2 regions of the Nocardia violaceofusca NBRC 14427 genome follow, and region 2 is predicted to be linked to the other one. Evidence: riboswitches for the same ligand, from Rfam matches in the RefSeq annotation. Region 2 holds a riboswitch; the other holds the start of a gene.

Region 1 (4,186 bases), on a different contig from region 2:
GTGCACCATGATGATCCGGTCGGCGAGGACTGGTCCACGGAAGGCTGGCCGCCGGCCGGGTACATGCGTGAGAAGGCCTATGTCGAGCGATTGCTCGACCTGTTCGAGAACGAACATCCGGACCGGCGGGTGGTGCGGATGCGCCCCGCCTTCACCTTCCAGGAGGCCTCCGCCAGCCAGCAGCGCCGCCTGTTCGCGGGCCCGCTGGTGCCCGGCAGTGTGCTGCGCCCTCCCCTGATCCCGGTGCTGCCCGTGCCGGCGGGTCTGCGGCTGCAGGCGGTGCACGCCGACGACATCGGCAGCGCCTACAGTCTCGCCGTCGTCGACCCGAGCGTGCACGGCGCGTTCAACCTGGCCGCCGACCCGGTGATCGATCGCGCGAAACTCGGCGCATTGTTCGATGCGCCGACGGTTTCCGTACCGCCCGGGGCCGTGCGCGCCGCGTTGGCCGTCGGCTGGCGCCTGCGCCTGGTCCCCGCCCCGCCCGAACTGTTCGACGCGATGATGCGCCTGCCGATCATGGACACCACCCGCGCCAGGCGCGATCTCGGCTGGGCACCACGCGTCGACGCCGTCTCCGCCCTGCGCGAGGTCCTGACCGGTATGAGTCACGGATCCGGCGGTGCCACACCGCCGTTGGCGTCCGACGCCGGTGGGCGTCTGCGGGTGCGGGAGTTCGCCTCCGGTGTCGGTGGCAGCGACCCGGTCGACCGCTGGGGCGCGGACCTGTGAGTGTCCCCGGTCGCCCCTGCCGCATGCTGAACCACGCGTTTCCCCACCGCGTGAGATCTGTGGGGGTTTCACACCGCGGGCAGGGCAGGAGGTGAGCGACGATGTGCATGCAGATGATGGGGATGCTGCGCAACATGTGGAACATGATGTTCCCGATGATGCCCATGTAATCCGGACGACGAGAGATCGAACCACGCCGGATCGTCGTCGGCGTCGTGCTACCCGGGAGCGTTGACCTCGTCCGGCGTCTTGTCCGGCCGCAACCCGCGCCAGGACGGGTGACGCAAGCGCCCGTCCCCGGTCCGCTCTGTGAACGACACCTCGCCCACCAGTTCCGGTTCCACCCAGATCGCGTCCTTCACCGGCGCCGTGACCGTGGGGGTCTGCCGCCGCAGCGGCCGCAGCTTGGCTTGGAGATCATCGAGCATGGCCTGGGTGAAGCCGGTGCCCACATTGCCGATGTAGACCAATTCCCCGGCCTCGTCGTGCACGCCCATGAGCAGTGAGCCGATGCGTCCCGCGCGCCGGCCCGCGCCGGGCCGCCACCCGACGATGACGATCTCCTGATCGTTGACGTTCTTGACCTTCGTCCACAGCGGACTGCGCCGGCCGGGCAGATACGGGCTGTCCAGCCGCTTGCACACGATGCCCTCGAGTCCCAGCCGCGCCGATTCGGCGAGGACGTCGGCACCGGTGCCGGTCAGCCGGGGTGGGATGCGCCAGTTCGGGCCGCGCAGGCCGAGTTGTTCCAGCAATCGGCGGCGTTGCTCGTAGGGCAGATCGATCAGCGGCCGGTCGCCGATGTGCAGCAGATCGAAGATGAGGTAGGTGGCGGGAACCGAGCGGGTCAGTGCGCGGATCATGGCCGGATTGCGCTGGTGCATGCGCGGTTGCAGTGCGGCGAAGGAGGTACGCCCGTCCGCGGCGAAGGCGACGATTTCACCGTCGACGACGATCGGCGGCGCCGCCGGGGCGAGGTCGGCGAGTTCCGGCCAGGCAGCGGTCACGTCGTTGCCGTTGCGCGAGATCAGCCGCAGGTCCCGATCCACGTAACCGATGGCGCGGATACCGTCGAATTTCACCTCGTACGCCCACGCCGCGCTGTCGGCGGGCAGAGCGCCGGCCGTCGCCAGCATCGCCGCATACCGCGGCAATCCGCTCATGAGAGCCCACCCTTCGATCGATGGCTATTTTTCGGTTACTACCCTGGAATCCTCCTCTTACAGCGATGACGACGCTGACATTTCGGTCACGACCCGATCTCGCAACCGCCCGATTGACCGGCCGGACCGCGATTTCGTATGGTTGTGCGAGCGACGATTCGAGGAACCCGGCGAAAATCCGGGACGGTCGCGCCACTGTGAGCCTTCCGCCGGGCGGAAAGCGAGTCAGACACTCGGATCGCGTGGTAACCACCATCGAGCGGGGACGCGCAATCCCCGGAGGAGAGTCACATGGCGACGTCCTACGTTCCCCGGTCCGGCCTGGAGTCGATGCGACTCTCCATTCCCACGACGGCCCTGTGGCTGGGCGGCACCACCGTCCTGGCGCTGCTCGCCCTCTATTTCATCGGTTTCGATCAGGGCGCGGTCTCGATCTTCGGCGACGATATGCACGTGCACGAATTCGTCCACGACGCACGGCATTTCCTCGGCTACCCCTGCCACTGACCGCAGGATCGAGCCCCCACAATGGAAAAACGAATCATCGCCCGCGGCGTACTGGTCGGCGCCATCGGCGGGCTGCTTGCCTTCGTGTTCGCCCGGATCCTCGCCGAACCGATCATCGATCGCGCCATCGCCTACGAGGGCGGACGCGACGAGGCGCATACGACACTGGAACAGGCCGCCGGTCACACGATGGCCGGCATGGAAGCGGGCGAACTGTTCACCCGGTCGGTGCAGGCGAGTATCGGCGTCGGCTTCGGCATGATCGTGTTCGGCGCCGCGATGGGTGCGCTGTTCGCGGTCGTGTACTGCCTGTTCGTGGGCCGCGTCGGCTCGTTGAGCCCGCGCAATCTCGCGCTGTGCGTGGCGGGCGGCATGTTCGCCGTGCTGTACGCCGTGCCGTTCTTCAAGTATCCGGCCAATCCGCCCTCGATCGGCAACCCCGACACGATCGGGCAACGCACCGGCCTGTACCTGCTGATGGTGGCGATCGCCGCGGCCTGCGCGGTGGGCGCCGTATGGCTGGGCCGCACGCTGCAAGCGCGCCTGGGCAATTGGACGGCGACCATCGCCGCGGGCCTGGCCTTCGTCGTGGTGGTGACCGCGATCGCGGCGCTGCTGCCCTCACTCGGGCATCTGGCCGCCAACCGGGCCCTGGGCGACGCGGCCACCGAAACGCCGCGGCCGCTGACCGATTCGAGCGGCCGGATCGTTTATCCGGGCTTCCCCGCCGACGATCTGTACTACTTCCGCTTCTATTCCCTTGCCGCACAGGTCATTCTGTGGTCGGTCATCGGTGTGGGTTTCGCGACGCTGGCGCCGCGGCTGTTCCGGCGCGCGGACGACTCCGCCGCGGCCGCGCCGGCAGCGGCGGTATGAGCACGACCGTCACCCGGCTCACGCTGATCAGCCACGGCATGACCGCGGCGATGCGGTCGGCCCGTTTCCCGGTCGACGAACCGCTCGACGAGCCGCACCGCGGCACCGCCTCCCCGGCGGTGCCGCGGGCCGACCGGGTAGTGGCGGCTCCGGAACTGCGGGCGACCGCGACCGCCACCCTGCTGTCCCTGCGCGCAACCACCGAGCCCGCCCTGCGCGACCTCGACTGCGGCGACTGGGCGGGCAGGCCGATGGACACCCTGGCCCCGGCCGACCTCATGGCCTGGATGACGAATCCCGCCTACCGCGGCCACGGCGGTGAAGCGCTCATCGACCTGCTCGACCGGGTACGCGACTGGCTCGGCACGGTGGTCGCGGACCGACGCCGCATCGTCGCGATCACCCATCCCGCCGTCGTCCGCGCGAGCGTCCTGCTCGCCCTCGCCGCGCCACCGGAATCGTTCTGGCGCATCGACATTCCGCCGCTCAGCGCCACCACACTGCACAGCCGCGGCCCGGCCTGGACCGTGCGGCACACCGCGAATCCGCTGTGAGATCGTGCGGCCCGGCCATGCGGGTCCGCCTCAATGGGGCGCCGACTTCTTCTCGACCAGATCGGCGAGCACCGCTGCCTCGCTGATGTCGATCCGCTTGGTGGCCGACAGCAGAGTGAGCATGCCGCGCCCGGCGAGTTCGCGAAGATGATCCAGGTCGGCGGCGCGTTCCGGATCGTGCAGTTCCTCCCGGTAGCGGCGACCGAATTCGTCGAATTTGGCGGGGTCATGGCCGTACCAGGTGCGCAGTTCGGTGGAGGGCGCGATCGTTTTGCACCATTCGTCGAGGTGGGCATTCTCCTTGCTCATCCCGCGCGGCCACAGGCGATCGACCAGCACGCGCATCCCGTCGTC
Region 2 (4,186 bases):
TTTCACGAGTCCTACGACCTGCTGCTCACCCCGACCACAGCCACCCCGCCGCCTCGGATCGGGGCATTCGACCTCGCGCCGACGCTGCGCACGGCACAGCGATTGCTGCTGACCGCCCGCGTCGCCGGGCTGCTGCGCTGGACACCGATCGTCGACCAGTTCATCAACGACAACCTGAGCTGGGTTCCCTACACCCAATTGGCGAACATCACCGGCCGTCCCGCCATGAGTGTGCCACTGCACTGGACTCCCGACGGGCTGCCGATCGGCGTCCAATTCGTCGGCCGCCTCGGGGCGGAGGGGCAGCTCATCCGGCTGGCCGCGCAGCTCGAGCAGGCCCAGCCCTGGGCCGGCCGCCGCCCCAACCTCTGACCTCCCGTCTGTGGCGGGGACTGCGACCCGTCCTTCGCGGCGCGTTCGAGAGGGCTGCTCATGGCGGCCTGAACGCTCGCAGGCTGGGTGCCGATGGCCTGCGAGCGTCGACGGCCTCAGTTCTGGGGCTTGTTGATGGTGTTGAAGAACTGGATCGCGCTGGCGATCGCGACCGGCCCACCCAGGATGACGGTTCCGGCCGCAGCACCCAAGGCGGCGCCTGCCGCAGCGCCGGCCAGGCATCCGCCGGGTGCTCCGGCGAAGAAGATGGGCGGCATCAACGCGGCGCCGACCAGGGCGCCTGCGACACATCCGATGCCCAGTCCCGCGGCGGTGCCGACCAGGACTCCGACGCCGGTCGCGAGGCCGATCTGGTTGGCGGCGACGCCGATCGCGTCGTTGAAGTCGCTCTGCGCGTCCACCGGGGTGAGGTCGGGGGTCGTCGACGCGACGGCGTCGGCGGGGTTGCGGCTGGGAGTCAGCACTGCGGTGCGACCGTCGACCTGGGCGGCGATGGGCCAGTCCTTCTGGTCGAGTTTGTAGGTGAGCGGCAGGCCGGCGACGAGATTGCCGTTGTCGTCGAGGATTTCGAACTGGTTGCCGCGCACGTTGAGCCGCCCGGCGTCGGTGCGCAAGACGACCGAGTGGTCGACCACGTCGGCGGTGTAGTGGATCCCGGGGCCGACGTCGGTGGCGACCGTCGTACTCGGTTGCGGTGTTCCGGCCGGAACATCGGCGTGCGCAACGCCGCCGGCAATGGTCAGCGTGGTGATCGTGACCGCTGCTCCGAACGCGAGTGTGGTCCTGGTTTTCATCGATCGTCCTTCTTCGCGAGTGACGTGCTCGCGCGATGAGACTGCGGAAACTACCGCAGTGCAATTACTTTCGTTATCGACCGATCCGCGCGAGGTCATGCGGATGCGGCCACTCGTGCCGACGAGGGCGGCACGAATTCTGTGCCTCGGAAGTTACCTCTACACGTCGTCGCGGCCGCTCACGTCATGAATGAGGCGACCGGTCATGGTTCGGACGCGATCCGGGCGAAGGCGAACGCCGGCGACCCGCCTACGGCAGACACGAGAGTTCTTCGTGCTCAGTGGCAGGCGAAGCCCAGGAAATGGCGTGCGGCGTGGACGGATTCGTGCACGGGCATATCGGTGCCGAAGAACGACGCAGCGGCTCGATCCACACTCACGAGGGAGTACGCCGGTGGCGCAGCCACGACGCCGTCGTGAGAATGGACAAGGAATCGGTGTGCAAACCGGACCTCGGCGCATACGACGTGGCCATGCGAACTCCTCACCTAACGGGGATTTTCGCGTCCCCGAACACTGGTACAACCGCCGATTCGAGGGTCTGACTCGTCATCTTCCCGAACCCGGAGATGCTCACAGTGGCGCGACCGTCCTGGGTTTTCACCAGGTTCCTCGAATCGTCGCGTCGACAACCATACGAAAAGTCGAATGCCGCGGTCAATCCACGCAATTCCGAGCGCTCGGCGAAATGGGATAAAAGGGACATCGCAGTGAGCGGATGATACCTGGTGGGCTGGTTCGCTGGAGTGAAGCTGACCTGCCTGGCCTGCCTCTCCTGTGCTGCGTCGACAAGGTCGGAATGGCAGTCGTTGGACGGGGTCGTTCCCGCACGAGACGCCGGCGGCTCGGAGGCGGAAACGGACTGGCCGAAGGTCGCCGGGGCGACGTCGAAGGCCAGGTGATGTCCGGGGCGGTTGTCGGTAGACGAGAAGCCCAGTGTCAGTGCATTATTCACCCGGCATCGGCGCGAAATAGCCTAGTGGGCCGGAGTATTCGTACTCCAAGCCTGTGTCGTAGGCGAAGAAGCGTGCCGCCGATTCGTCGTCGACTGCGGGAACGGCTCTGCGTTCAAGGCTCGCGCGACTTCGAAGTCGCCGCATCGGTGGTGGGTAGCGGGCGGAATTCAGCGAGGCGATCCGGTGGGGGCAGGATTTTGAAGGTCGCCGCCAACGCTATGGCAATCGAAACGTGATTTGTCGGTCGCGGCCGAAGGCGTCCCTCGGTCGACGGCGTACGTCACCGCGCGGTGCGGGCCCGCGGGACTGATTCGGCCGCGAACACGGTGGTGAGGCGGTTTCCGGGCGGCTCGCTGGGATGCTTGCACCGGCCGTCTGCTAGGGAAGGTTGTTTGCCGTTTTCGATCACGGGTATGCGTCGGAATGTGATTCGAACGTCGCGAGATGCCCTTGGCGGCCGTTGTCTGCGGCAATATCGAGACAGTTGGAAGTGATTACTCCGGAATAACTCGCCTGATTGTCCGATCCATTTCGGTTTCCGATCTTGTGGAACGTCGGCGTCATTGATGTTTTGGAATGCGGGGCGGCGCGGGGTGCCGGCGGGGCCCACTTCTACCGACGCGGCGACGTCTGGGCGCGGCAGTGAAGAGGTCGTGTCGGTGAGCCTTCGGTGTGATGCTCCGTGGCTCATCGATGGTGCATCTCGCGCTGATGAAGGAGATCGACGGTGACAATCGACGACGGGCGCGCACTGCGGGTGCAGGCGCCGACAGCGAAGAGGCCCTCGCAGCTGAAAGGGGGCCTGTCGGCGTTCGACCGGTTCGCCACCGCGGCGTGCGGGGTCGCCTCGCGGGCAACGTTTTTCGCGTTCTGCGTGCTGCTGGTGGCGGTGTGGTTGCCCAGTTTCGTGGTGCTGCCCAGTCTGGACAGCTGGCAGTTGCTGATCAACACGGTGACCACGATCATCACGTTCATCTTGGTCGCGCTGCTGCAGAATACCCAGGCCCGCGCGAACGCCGCGGTGCAGCACAAGCTCAACGCGGTCGCCGACGCGCTGGCGGATCTGATGGGCGAGCTCGGCGACGAGCATCCGCGTCTGTGCCGCCACCGCGCCGAGCTCACCGCCGCCGTCGGTCTCGAACACCACGTCTCCGCCTCCGAATAGGCCACCATCGGAGCTACGCCTGAAACGGGGAGTATCGATCTCTATATCGGATCCGACGATGTCGCCGCACACGACAGTGTGCTCGTCGAAGGGGATCGCGTGGAGTTCGAAGTAATCGTCGATATCAAGGGTCCACATGCCCGGCAGGTGCGGATTCTGTCCGACGCCCTCGTCTCCTCCTGACCACCTCGGCCGGGCCCGTTGGGTGCGTTGTCCCAGCCTGCCTCGTCCATCGCCCGCCCCATTGCCTGGGCGTAGGCGGGCCGAGCGGAGTCAGGCCACATTGTGGCGCCCGGTGGGGCGCTGTTGTCCGAACTCGCGCCGCAGGAGTGTCCCGGCTGCCTCGGCTTCGAAGTCGGCATGCGTGTCGTGTCGGCCCGGATCGGTCGCGCGTCGTTTCGGTTCGTCGTTGCCGTCGTCGGTGCGCCGCACCAGATACAGCAGTGCGACGCCGACAACGACCGGGACGTGGGTCAGCAACCGGGTGGCGTCGACATCGCCTCGGACGACGTCGAAGACCGACGCCGCGGCCAGCGCGCCGACGAACACCGTGAGCATCGGCAGCTGCGCGGCGGCCGTTCGCGTGTGCAGTGTTGCCCACAGCAGGCCGATGCCGACGGCGAGATTCCACGCGGCGCTCTCGTGGCTCATGTGGCCCATCATGAAAGGCATTGCCTCGTGGCCCATCCCGGTGTCCACGCCGAACAGTTGGGTCAGGGCGAGAGCGGTCTGGACGACGGCGACCACGCCCAGAGCGACTCGGAGCAGCGAGTACACGGTGCGCGGAGCCGGCAGTTCGGCGAGAATCGCGTCGGTGAGGTCGGGGATCGCGGGCGCGGGAGCGAGCAGCATGGTGCGCCGCAGCCCTTCCGCGCGCG

What was found. Region 2 has a riboswitch for cobalamin ahead of AC5592_RS15620 (CbtB-domain containing protein). Riboswitches for the same ligand answer to the same signal wherever they lie in the genome.
Region 1: linked by a shared signal. The riboswitch ahead of AC5592_RS13075 (CbtB domain-containing protein) and the one ahead of AC5592_RS15620 (CbtB-domain containing protein) in region 2 are both predicted to bind cobalamin.

Annotation. Positions count from the first base shown of each region.
Region 1 covers NZ_CAWMPM010000013.1:253,850-258,035, reverse strand. The annotation lists gene AC5592_RS13085 (NAD-dependent epimerase/dehydratase family protein) at 1-732, shown strand, start outside; gene ligD (non-homologous end-joining DNA ligase) at 951-1,895, opposite strand; cobalamin riboswitch at 2,010-2,150, shown strand; gene AC5592_RS13075 (CbtB domain-containing protein) at 2,187-2,402, shown strand; gene AC5592_RS13070 (CbtA family protein) at 2,424-3,278, shown strand; gene AC5592_RS13065 (histidine phosphatase family protein) at 3,275-3,832, shown strand; gene AC5592_RS13060 (DUF488 domain-containing protein) at 3,863-4,186, opposite strand, start outside.
Region 2 covers NZ_CAWMPM010000016.1:122,825-127,010, reverse strand. The annotation lists gene AC5592_RS15630 (amidase) at 1-372, shown strand, start outside; gene AC5592_RS15625 (DUF8020 domain-containing protein) at 489-1,187, opposite strand; gene AC5592_RS15620 (CbtB-domain containing protein) at 1,466-1,561, opposite strand; cobalamin riboswitch at 1,703-1,849, opposite strand; gene AC5592_RS15615 (low affinity iron permease family protein) at 2,877-3,308, shown strand; gene AC5592_RS15610 (zf-HC2 domain-containing protein) at 3,582-4,186, opposite strand, start outside.